Regions from separate parts of the Proteiniborus ethanoligenes genome, predicted to be linked through region 2. Evidence: riboswitches for the same ligand, from Rfam matches in the RefSeq annotation. Region 2 holds a riboswitch; the other holds the start of a gene.
The links. Region 2 has a riboswitch for cobalamin ahead of BLV37_RS09485 (sirohydrochlorin cobaltochelatase). Riboswitches for the same ligand answer to the same signal wherever they lie in the genome.
Positions count from the first base shown of each region.

Region 1: linked by a shared signal. The riboswitch ahead of BLV37_RS08525 (cobyric acid synthase) and the one ahead of BLV37_RS09485 (sirohydrochlorin cobaltochelatase) in region 2 are both predicted to bind cobalamin.

Region 1 covers NZ_FNQE01000018.1:2,678-9,198, forward strand. Annotated here, with positions in the region: gene BLV37_RS08510 (helical backbone metal receptor) at 1-28, opposite strand, end outside; gene cobD (threonine-phosphate decarboxylase CobD) at 80-1,135, opposite strand; gene cbiB (adenosylcobinamide-phosphate synthase CbiB) at 1,152-2,123, opposite strand; partial or broken gene BLV37_RS08525 (cobyric acid synthase) at 2,311-3,012, opposite strand; cobalamin riboswitch at 3,213-3,394, opposite strand; gene BLV37_RS08530 (DUF4846 domain-containing protein) at 3,487-4,365, opposite strand; gene BLV37_RS08535 (S-layer homology domain-containing protein) at 4,521-6,521, opposite strand, start outside.
Region 2 covers NZ_FNQE01000021.1:7,517-14,037, reverse strand. Annotated here, with positions in the region: gene BLV37_RS09500 (ABC transporter ATP-binding protein) at 1-54, opposite strand, end outside; gene BLV37_RS09495 (FecCD family ABC transporter permease) at 56-1,060, opposite strand; gene BLV37_RS09490 (ABC transporter substrate-binding protein) at 1,143-2,195, opposite strand; gene BLV37_RS09485 (sirohydrochlorin cobaltochelatase) at 2,225-3,004, opposite strand; cobalamin riboswitch at 3,153-3,336, opposite strand; gene cobK (precorrin-6A reductase) at 3,384-4,145, opposite strand; gene cobJ (precorrin-3B C(17)-methyltransferase) at 4,142-4,882, opposite strand; gene cbiG (cobalt-precorrin 5A hydrolase) at 4,883-5,896, opposite strand; gene cobM (precorrin-4 C(11)-methyltransferase) at 5,893-6,521, opposite strand, start outside.

The sequences.
Region 1 (6,521 bases), on a different contig from region 2:
CTAAAAGCAATCTAGATATTTTTTTCATATTGTGTCCCTCCACATTTTTAGTATTTATCAATAGGTTTTAATGACTTTATTAAGAACTTAACTTTTCGAAGTACTCTCTAATTTCTGACACTAGCTTAATATTTTCTTCTCTATTTCTTACTGCCACCCTTATATATTCATTGGATAGCCCTATGAAATCGTCACAGGTTCTAATATACACATCTTTGCTTAGCAAATAATTTTTTAATGAATAGGAGTCTTTTTGTAAAAGCTTAATTAGAAAAAAGTTTGCTTTTCCATAAAATACTTTGATGTCTTTAATCTTATCTAATTCTTGAAATAAAATTTTTTTCTCTTCCTCATACCACTTTTTTGTTTTCATTGTGTATTCCACATCATTTAATAGAATAGGTACACTACTGAGAGCAAGACTATTTATAGTCCAAGGCTCCTTCATATGATAAAGTCTTGATATGGTCTCTTCATTTGCCACACCATATCCCAATCTTAGGCCTGGTACTGCAAATATTTTTGTCATAGATCTTAGTATGAAAATATTGTATTCATATATTAAGGATAAATATGGTACCTCATCTGTAAAATCGATAAATGACTCATCTATAAACAAATACCCACCTATTTCCTTTAGTTTGTTTAATACAGGAATTAAATCATTCATATTTGTGAACGTTCCTGTAGGATTGTTTGGATTACAAAGCACTAATACATCTGGTTTTAAAGAATCTAACTCAGCAACTAAATCTCCTATATGGATAGTAAAATTGTCTTCTTCTTTAGTAACAAAGCTGTATATACTGCTACCTACTAGTTCAAAGGCTTTTTTATATTCTGTGAATGTAGGCTGGACTATAAGTACTTTTTTAGGATTTATGCTTCTCGCGAATAAATATATTAATTCAGTAGCTCCATTTCCTAGTATTATTTTTTCGCTTTTTGTGGATAAATGCTTTGCTAGGATTTCCTTTGCACTTATTCCATCTATTTCTGGATATCTCTCCATTTTTTCTAGCTCTTTCTTCAGTGCTTCTACTAAGTTTTTTGATACTCCTAATGGATTTATATTCACACTAAAATCTATTACATTATTTTGATCTTCTCCATAATATCCGCCATGCTTATTCATATCTGTTCCTCCTGTTTTATAGTGTGAATTCGCATATTGTAAAGCCAATTATCATAACAAGAACTACTATGGCTTCAGCTCCATACATTATCCTTATAGTGTCTTTTATATATTCTGGTTTTAGTTTTTTAATAGCATTTCCTATGGTTGGCTTGTAGACAACTTCTCCAAAATAAGTATTAGTCCCTCCGAGCTGTACCTCTAATAGCCCAGCCACTGCAGACTCCGGATATCCACAGTTAGGACTTTTATGGTTTCTCCTATCTTTTTTAAGTATTCTAATACCATTTCTCCAGTTGTAGCCTAAAATCATACCTGATAATATCATGATTATGCTTCCTAATCTTGCAGGAATATAGTTAGCTATATCATCGAGCTTTGCTGATGCATAGCCTATTTCTCTATAAGGCTCCTGCACATATCCTACCATTGAGTCTAAGGTATTTATCGTTTTGTACAAAAGAATTCCTTGAACTGGAATCCTAAAATAAAATCCTAAAGCTAAATAAAATAGGGGAGCAAGAACACCGTCTATTGTATTTTCAGCAACTGTTTCAACAGCTCCTCTTATTATTTCTTCATTACTAAGCTGTGAAGTATGTCTGCCAACTAAGTAGGATAGCATTTGCCTACCTTTTTGCAAATCATTTTCTTCTAATGCATTGTATACCTTCATAGTTTCCACATCTAAGCATTTACCTGCTAATAATGAATAAACAAGATAAATCTCTATAATTATTTTAAAAGCAAAGTGAATATTTTCAGCTATATAGAGTATTACATATGATACTCCTACTACTGTAATCAGTGTCCCTCCTGTAAGTAAAAAACCTCCAAATCTTAAATTCATCCACTTAGTGCTTCTAATAAGCTTCTCGTATTTTTTTATAATATATCCTATAAAGCGTACTGGATGAGGCCAGTTTGGTGGATCTCCTAATATATAATCTAAGACTACGGATACAATAAGAATAGTTGAGTTTAGCATTTTATAACCCCATTATTTCTTTTATTTTATTTATATCTGTATTTGCTCTAACTGCTAGGGCTATTTTATCAAATTCTTTACTTCTCAAATTTTTATATTCTTGTTCCACGTCTTTTTCAAGATTGCTGCACTTCTCCTTTAAGCTTTGGAGCATTCCATGGTCTTTAAGAAGATTCTCCTTTCCTTTGTCTATAAGGCTATCCTCTTCCTCAAGGTTAATATCTATATATGGAATTACTCCAAGACAAGGCTTTTCTACTAGCTCTTCAATCATCTTAATTCCTGGCTTTAATAGCTCTACATCTCCTCTGAATTTGTTTATAATAAATCCCTTTACTCTTTCTCTTTCACTTTGAGACATGAGCATTATAGTTCCGTATATGGAAGCAAATACTCCACCTTTATCTATATCTCCTACAAGAACAACAGGAGCATCTACTAGCTCTGCCAACCCCATATTTACGATATCATTTTCTCTAAGATTTATTTCTGCTGGGCTACCTGCCCCTTCAATAACTACTATATCAAAGGTTGAGGAAAGTCTATCATAGGCTTGCTTTATTATACTTTTAAGCTTTGGCTTTTTTTCATGATATTCACTAGCTGTCATGTGCTTAAAAAGTTCTCCATTTATGATGACCTGACTTCCAATATCACTCATAGGCTTAAGTAAGATTGGATTCATCTCTACTAACGGAGTCATCTCAGCCGCCTCTGCCTGAATTGCTTGAGCTATTGAAATTTCTCTTCCATATGGTAAGGTCCAAGATTTTGAGGACATATTTTGTGATTTAAAGGGTACTACTTTATAGCCATCTTGTTTAAATATTCTGCACAATGCAGCTGTTAAAATACTTTTCCCAACAGATGAGCCAGTTCCTTGAAGCATAATATTATGTGACAAAAAATCACCTCCCTATTTTAGTTGTTAGTTGCTAGTTGCTAGTTGTTAGCTAAGAGCTAGGAACTAAGATCTAACTGCTAGGGGATTTACTATGTAAGAATTTAAGAACAAAAAAAATTAAACACATAGGGTGCCCTATGTGTTAAATTCATACAATGAAGTTAACATGCTCCCCTCCGGAACAGTTAGTTGCTTGTTTCATGGCAGGTATCCTGACTCACAGATCACTTTACTTTCTTCCCCTTCCCAGTTTCCTAGTGGTATATGGAAGATTTCATCCCTGTTTACAGTAGCGGGGGCTGTAGAGGCTTTTCACCTCTTTCCCTTTTAACTTCTATTTAGAAGCACCCTGAAACTATTTAATTTTATCTTCGTAATAATTATATTTAAAGAATATACTTTTGTCAATGGTTTTGAAATTATGGATGAATATTTAGATTACTCTAAAATAATTATGTTTCAAAATCTCTTTAATTGATTTAATTCAAATATCCATTCTGGAGTTATTAGCTTTTCACAATCCTTTAGAGAATACCAAGGACTCATGTTTTCTTCATTAGGATTTATAAGTATTTGAGTTTGCTGGGCAGGCATATATGATTGGGCCAATATAAATATTTTTTCATTATTTTGGTTTACAGCCATATCCATTACAACCACTGCATGACCTGGGGAACCTCCAACTATAAATACATCCCCTATTTTCATATCATCTATATGAACACTTTCTAATTCCTTTTCCAAGGATAAGGTCCCTGAATAAGCAAACACCATATCCATGAATTTCCTAAAGTCTTCATAGGTATTAGATGGCTCTGTTGCCTTATAATAGCTTACATTATTCCCCTCAACTTTTATTCTATATCCTTCCATCCATTTATTATATTCAGCCTTAAAGCCAGATACAAAGTTAAAATTTATTTTAGCATAAGCACCAATTGAGTATAAGTATTCTCCTCGTAAAAGCATAATAGCATCTGCACATTGATGTAAATCTCTATGCCCAATATCCACATCTATTACACTATCATAGATTCCCTTTGGAGATTTTTCCCTACCATCATAATATAAAGCCTTTTCTCCATAGGGCTTTAGCCTTTGATTGCGCAAAAATTCTTCAAAGCTTCCTTTTACCACTTCCACCTTTGTATATCCTTCTGGGGGTAAGTATCTAGTTTCAATAGTAATACCATCAGAAATTATATGGCTAGTATTTTTAACCACTTTAGATTCTGATGGCCTATTAATAGATTCTGATAGTTCAATACTGTTTTTATCTGTTGCACAGCCTGTAAGAGATAATATTACAAGTAAGAAAATAACAGCCATTCTGTTCATCATATCACTCCTATTGATTTCAGAGGTTAGAAAAATACATTATTATGACAAAGTCTCAAAGCCTATACTATGCCACAAGCATAAAAGCTTGCAGAAATTTAATGCTTTGAGACTTTGCTAAAATTCTTAAACTATTTTAATATATCCAGAACAAATTATTTTACATTCAAATAATTAAATACTACAACTGCTGCCTGTTCCCTGGTTAAATTTGTCTTTGGATTAAAGTTCCCATCATATCCTTGTAATATACCTAAGCCTGTAGCTATTGCTACATGTCCCTTAAGGTCTTTTGTTATCTTGTCAGCATCTTTGAAACTTAAGCTGTAAATACCTTCTATGCTTGCCACTTTGTCATAGCCTAAAGCCCTTACAATAAATTTTGTAGCTTCTTCTCTAGTAACTATAGCTTCGGGAGACTTTTCATTTTCTTTTATAATGCTTTCTCTTACTAAATATCTATAAAGCTTTTCAATAAAATCTTTATCTTCATAGGATAAATCATAGTAATACCCTTTTGCTTTTAGCATTAGATATAAAAGGTCCTTTTGCTTTATACCTTCTTTTGGATTAAACTTATCCCCAGGGAATGATATACCATATTTAGCTAATGCTTCTATTTCCATTTTAGCAAAGCTATCTTCTATATCCTTGTATTGAGATATGTCACTTTCTTTATATGGTCTTCCTAAGCCATATAAAAGCTCACCAGTAAATGGGTCTATATTTAATGGTTTACCTTGTTTTATGGAATAAACAAGCTTAGCATTCTTAGCTTCGCCTTGCTCCCCGTACTCTTCAAAATATCTATGATCGCTATCCCCTATATATTGTAGCTCCATACCTATTTCTCTAAACAAAATACCATATGCTTTTTCAAGGCTCATTACCTTATCTGTTGATGGAAGCTGTCCTTTATACCAACTATAGTTATAGCTAGTTATCTCTCCTGTTGCTGCATCTAAATTCAAGCTAAAGCCATTGCCTGGGAAATAGGCATCTTTTACCTTTCTAGTAAATGTAAAGTAATATTGTCTTGGCTCCTCTCCCTCTAGTAAAGGTCTTACTATTGGCTCATTTATTTCTACAAGCTCTACTATATTAAACTTATCCCCCTGGACTTTCTTTATAAAATCCTCTGCCTTCTTTTGTAATTGGTCTTTTGTGTACTTTACTGTTTCCTTTTCTAAATATGGGTTGTATCTGTAAAAGCTCTTAAGCTCTTTGTTTTTTGCATCTATAGTTACACTAATATTACTATTGTCTTTGTTTGAAAAATACATGTTCCATGTATGGTCATTTTTGTTATACCAGTCATTATATAGGTTTATTCCATCTAGCTTATAATCAGTGCTTATATTTAAAAGCTGTCTTGCAGTTTTTTCTGCTTCTTCTTTGCTTATTATATCCTTCATCTTGTCTATAGCATCTAATTCCTCTGGTGAAAGAACTATTTCGCCACTATCGTTTGCCACAGAGGAGTCTTTAGTCATTTCTTCTCCAGCAGCATATCTATAATAGCTATATATGCTCACAGGCTCTCCTGTTTTAGCATCAATAGCCTTATTAGTATCTAGGCTTGTATATACGACATAAGGCTTATATTCCCTATTGCTGTAATCCAGTTTATATACTAGCTTTAATCCTATTTTTTCTATAAATGCCTTTTGACCAGCTTCTATTCCTATAATGTTGTCCTTGTCATCAAACTTAAGAACTTTATCCCAATAGCATCCATAGCTTTGCACTTCACCAGTTTTATTGTTTACACTTAAGTATATATTATTTTGATAAAAGGGTATTCCATTTTCTACTCTATAATAATTGTAATAGTACATTCTGTCATAAATATTTAATGGCTCATTATTTTCTTCATATTTCACCTTAGAATATAGCTCTGGATTTATCTTCTTCAAAAATTCATTTGCAGCTTTTAATCCTTCTTCCTTACTTACCTTTGGAAAAGTATTAGTACCCATTTCCTCATTGTAATTATATTTATAGTAATTTCTTACCATGCCGTCTGAGTCAATGGTTACTTCCATTCCTCCTAGCTTTTCTTTGCTATCATACCATCTTAAATAATATTCCACCGTTGATGAATAGCTGTTTATGTAGGATTCAAACTTATCATATTGAGTTGTGTCAAATAATGT
Region 2 (6,521 bases):
AATAGCCCTTTTCTCTCCATAATTTACGCTTATGTTTTCAATTCTCATTTCCATGTTAATATTCTCCCTTTCTTCTAAGTAAATACAAGAAAAATGGCGCTCCTAAAGCTGACATAATAATTCCTACAGGTATTTCTGTAGGGGCAAATAACAACCTCGCAACAGTATCACAGAGCATAACTATACTTGAACCTGTGAAAATAGCTGCTGGTAGTAAGTATCTATAATCTGAGCCAATAAATAATCTAGTAATATGTGGCACTATTAGCCCTACAAAGCCTAAAAGTCCAACAACACTAACAGCACTACCTGCTAATAAGGAGGAAATAATAATAAAAACAAATCTAGTCTTCTCTACATTTACTCCAAGTCCTGTTGCAACTTCATCTCCCAGCATTAATATGTTCAATTTATTTGGTATTAATAAAAGTAAAATTATACCTAATGTTGCATATGGGAATATAGTATACACATGCTTCCAATTAGTTGCTGATAGTCCACCGACCATAAATCCTATAACCCCTGCTACTTTGTTTGGATAAAATGTCATTAATGCATTAGTTCCCGCACCTAAAAGAGAAGATACTGCTACTCCTGCTAGAATTAATCGAGTGGGAACTACGCCTTCCTTCCATGCTAAAAAGTATATAAACAAAGTGGCTAACAATGCTCCTGTAAATGCTCCTATAGGTGCAAGATAATAAAAATCTGGGAAAAGGATTAGGATAATTAAAGTCATAAGCCCTGCTCCAGATGAAACTCCTATAATATTAGGACCTGCTAAAGGATTTCTCATAACTCCCTGCAAAATAGATCCTGATAAAGCTAGACATGTACCAACAAGTGCAGCTACTATTGTCCTAGGTAATCTAACATTCCATATTATTTGATAATTTACTGTAGATTTATCAAATAATATGGCATTTATTATTTCTTTAGGTGATATATTTACAGCCCCATTTCCTATGCTTATAAAAAAGCTAGCTATAGAAATGCATATAAAAATAAATAAAATGAACTTTTTTTTCATCACTTCATTTTTTGTATCACTGTTAGTCATGTCTTTCTCTTCTCCTTAAGTTTGGTTTTTGGTTTAAGCTGTACAGTACTTTTTTAAAGTACTGTACAGCCATGTTATATTTTTAATTAAACACTTCTGGATAGAGTATCTTTGCTAATCCCTCATAAGCCTCTGCATATCTTGCATTTGGTTTATATAGATATAAGTCTTTTGGTAAAACTATATATTTGCCTTCCTTTACAGCCGTAAGTGATGCCCAAGCTGGATTGTCTTCCACATCTTGCTTTATTCTTTCCATTATCTTTTCTTTATCACTTCCCATAGTTTGTACAAATATAAAATCTGGGTCTTCTTGTATTATTTTTTCCATACTGAAAACTCTAGCATTTGCTGGATCAGTTTCCGTATCAGATATATTTATTGTGTTTAGATCTTTAAGCATTTCTCCTACCATTGAGTCAGAGTTTCTAACTGTAATGCTCTTTGAAGAAGCAAAAATAATTAAAGTTTTATAGTTTTTATCTTTAGGTGCCTTTTCTATAATTTCATCTACACCTTTTTTAACTTCATTTATATGTTTTTCATATAAGTCTTCTCTTTCTGTTATTCCTGTAAAAAGTCTTACGGTTTTATAATAATCTTCTAAGTAATCATTGCCTAAGGAAATAACTTGTATGTTGTTTTGTTCAAATACTGGAACCATTTCCGCTTGAACCTTAAATCCATTAGTAACAATAACTAAATCTGGCTCTAGTGCCAATACTTTTTCGAGACTTGGAGCACCTGAAGTTCCAACTACTTCGGCTGACATAGCTCTTTCAACAGGCTTTTCCTCTGACTCCTCCACTCTACCTATTACTTCTCCACCACAACTATCCCAAATATCAAGATAAGAGTTATATAGACAAACTACTCTTTGGGGATTTTTCTTTATAGTTACTTCTTTTTCTCTAGCATCTGTAAATACAACATTGTCTTTATTTATAGTTACTCCATACTCTGATACCACTTCATTCGATTCTTCATTGTCATCTGTTTTTACATCTTCATTATTGCTTTCACTAGCACTATTGGGTATATTATTTTCGGTTTCCTTGCCTTTACTACATCCGGTAAAAATTGTAGTTAGCATTACAATTATTAATAACAGTGATATTATTCTTGATTTTTTCATAGGGTATTCCTCCTAGTAATTTTATTTAATTAATTGTTTATAACATCCTTTAAATGTAATACAAATATATCTTGTATTTTTTCATCTTCACCTAGTCCACTTAAAGATACTTCTACTTGAAATCCATTTTTCTTCAATATGCTTTTCCACGAATCCTCTTGCTCTCCTGCCATGTCATTTATTGCATGATCTCCTGCCACCAGCATAAAAGGTATTAGTTTAACCTTGGTCACTTTTTTCTCTATAAGTTGAGGTATTATATGTTCCAAGGTAGTGCTGCCTTCTACAGTTCCAATAAATATATCTTCTGAATATTCCTTTCTAAAATATTTCTCCAATAAACTGTAGCTCCTATCAGACATATGATCAGTACCATGTCCCATAAATACTACTGCCTCGTTTTGTTTAAGATCCTTAATTTCAATAGCTTTAACTACATTCTCATAATCTGAAGAATCATATAGTAATGGAGCTCCTACATGGACTGTAATATGCTTATGCTTTTCCTTAAATAATTCTACCTGTTTTAATAGCTTATTGTATTCATGTCCAGGTATTATGTGAAGAGACTGTATGAAAACTTTAGTTATTCCTTCTCGCTCCATTTCTTGTAAGGCTTCTGTGACATTGTTTACTACAATTCCATCTCGCTTTTTTAGTTTATTGATTACCATCTGAGAAGTAAATCCTCTCTCTACCTGGTATCCACTAAACTCCCTTCTAATTCTGTTTTCTATGCTTTCTATGCATAGTCTCCTAGTTTCTTTATAACTAGTACCAAAGCTTGCTACAATAATTCCTTTTCCCATTATTACCTCCTTATGTTTTATATTTAATGCTCATCCTTCTGTAATGTGGAGTAGTATTTAAGCAAATAAAAAAACCACAGCCTTAAAACTATGGTTCTATCTATGCACAAAAAACTATACATAAAATAACCACTTCCCACCGAAGGCTTATTTATAAAATTTACAGGCAGGTATCCTGACTTGTGGTACTTCCTACTCTCAAAACCTTCCCAGAAATATTATTCCAGTGGTAAATAATGATTTCGTTCTCACTTACAGTAGCGGGGGCTGTAGCGGATTTACACCGCTTTCCCTATTAATCTTTTAAAAGAACCTGTAATTTTAAACTATTTAATTGTGAATTTGTCGATAATGGAACGGTAGTTTGACTACTGTTCAACTACTGTTTTTTATATCTCTTATTAACAATCTCTATAACTTCTTCTATGCTATTACATAAGTTTGTGTACTCTATATTAGGCCTTTGTATAAGGATAACATTTACACCTGTTTCCAATGCTCCTTGTATTTTTTCTGTAGTTCCACCTACATCTCCACTATCTTTTGTTACCATAGATTCTATTCTATAATTTTCATACATAGCTTTATTGAATTCTTTTGTAAAAGGTCCTTGAATTGCTATTATCTGCTTTGGAAGCAATCCTAAATCCTCACATTTTTTAAGTACAGAATAAGTAGGAAGAACCCTTGCGTATAATCTACTAATATCAAGCGAAGATGTGAATATATGTAGTTTATTGCTACCAGTAGTCAATAAAATATTTCCTTTGGTTTCCTTCAAATGCATTATTGCACTATTATAGCTTGAAAAATATTGTACTCCACTATAAAGTCTGCCTTTTCTTTCAAATCTTAAATATTCTATGCCTGTAGATTTACTTGCAGCTATTGCATTTATTGAAACATTTTCTGCATAGGGATGTGTAGCATCTACTATATATTTTATTCCCTTTTTAAGAATTAGCTTTTCCATATCAGGTTTTTCTAATCTTTTAGATACTATCTCTACTGAATTATTATTAGCTTCAACTAACAACTTCCCGTATTCTGTAGCTGTGGATGCTATAATCGAATACCCTATGTTAGACAAGATTTCTATTATTTTTCTTCCATCAGCTGTGCCTGATAGTACCAATATCATAGTTTGTATCCTCTAGGGGTTATAATCTTTCCATTTACTAAATAGGTATTTGAGTTACCTACTATAACTGTAGTAAACATGTCAATCTCGTGTTTTAACATATCTTTAAGTGTAGTTATAACAACTGTTTCTCCATCTCTTTTAGCATTTTTGACTATTCCAACTATAGTATCCTGTTTTTTGTATTTTAGTAATATTTCTCTAGCTATTTCAATTTGTTTTTGCCTTCCTTTACTTTTAGGATTATATAAGCATACTACAAAATCCCCTTGTCCTGCATAGTGAAGCCTTTTTTCTATTAGGCTCCAATCTGTAAGCAAATCACTTAAGCTTATAGTAGCATAGTCATGCATAATAGGTGCGCCTAATGAGGCAGCAGCAGCATTAGAAGCTGTAACTCCCGGTATTATCTCTACTTTAATGTCACTTTCAGCTTTGGAGACTACCTCCAGCATTATTCCAGCCATTCCATAAACGCCTGAATCTCCACTACTGACTAGAGATACGACTTTCCCTTGTTTCGCGATTTCTAAAGTTTCTGTACATCTTTCTATTTCCTTTTTCATTCCACTAGAAAATACTTCTTTATCTTCTATCATATCTTTTATTAAATCTATATAGGTCTTGTATCCAACTATAACATCTGATTTTTCTATGACAGCCTTAGCCTCTAAGGTCATATGTGCTCTGTCTCCAGGGCCTAAACCTACTACAAATATTTTACCTGCTTTATTCATCTATAGTTCCTCCCATATGGATAAGGTTATTCCATTATAAGATTTTTTTCTCATTAAAAAATGTCCTTTAGAAGCAGTCAATAAAGCACAAGGCTCACATACAGCACCTACTCCTATTGATTTTCTTACAAATTCAGAACAATGAAATTCATGTTCTATGTTTTTTATTTCTTTTCTATTAACTATCTTAACAATAGTTTTAAAATGTTTTGCAGCATCAAATATTCCTGCTTCATTCTGCTTAATATCTACTGTCGCAAAATGCTTTATGCTTCTATAATCTATATTAAATAAATCTAGTGCTTCTTTTATTGCATTAACTATGGCTTCACCACTAATTCCCGACCTACAACCTATACCTATAACTATGTTTTTAGGTATTAGCTGCACCTCATATTCACTAAATTTGTTTATAACTCTATTTGTAATAAAAATTGTACCCTTTGCTTCTCCTTCTGTTAATATATTGTCAGGTAATTTCATGTCAATATTAATATTAGACTTAATAAGTACTGACTCATTATTAACTATAAGGCCTGTAAGATTTTTAGCCTTATCCATACTGGATATTTGGCAGTTTAATTTTTGAGCTAAAGTATCTACTGCTATTAAACCCTTTACATCTGAAGCAGTAGTTATTACAGGCTGTCCTCCCATTTTATCTGCCAATAGCTTAGCAGCCTCATTGGCTCCACCTAAGTGCCCTGATAATAAGCTTATAACAAACTGTCCTTTCTCATCCATGACTAAAACTCCAGGATCAGTAGTTTTATTTACTATATGCTTGGCTATGCTCCTAACAACTATACCTGTAGCCATAATAAAAATTATAATATCATATTTGTGAAATATACTTCCTACAAATTCTTCAAGCTTTTTATCTATTACTAAAGTTTCTTCGTCAGACCATTTCTTCAACGTATATATTTCTAAGTTAATATTATTTAGTATTTTTTTTATTTTTTTTCCTTGCTGTGTTCCATCTTTTGTTAATGCAACTATAGCCCAGTTCATTTAGCACTCCTATATTCATGACTGAAATTCTTATCGTATAGCTTAGACAATTCATATTCGTCCCCTAAGAAATCACCTACTAAAATTTGAGCTGTTTTACTTATACCTTCTGCCCTTACTTTTTCAGCTATATTACTAAGATTCCCTATTACTATCTTTTGATCCTGCCAGCTAGCTCTTTGTATTACTGCAACTGGTGTAGTTTCATCATAATGCTCCTTTAACCTCTCTGCAACCTTGTCTATCATTTGAACTGATAGAAATATTGCCATAGAGGCTTTATGTGATGCTAAGCTTTCAAGGCTTTCTCTCTCAGGCACTTTGGTTCTTCCTTCTAATCGAGTACATATTATTGTCTGTGAAACATTAGGAAGTGTAAATTCTTTTTTTATAGCTGCAGCTGAAGCTGTAAAGGAACTAACTCCAGGTATTACCTGACTATCTATGCCTAGCTCCTCAAGGGCATCTATTTGCTCTCTTATAGCTCCATATATGCTAGGATCTCCGGTATGGACTCTAGCTACTTTTTTTCCTTCCTTGATGCTTTCAGCTATTACCTTTATAACCTCTTCTAAGGTCATAGACGCACTATTATATACTACACTTCCTTCTTTTCTATTTTCTA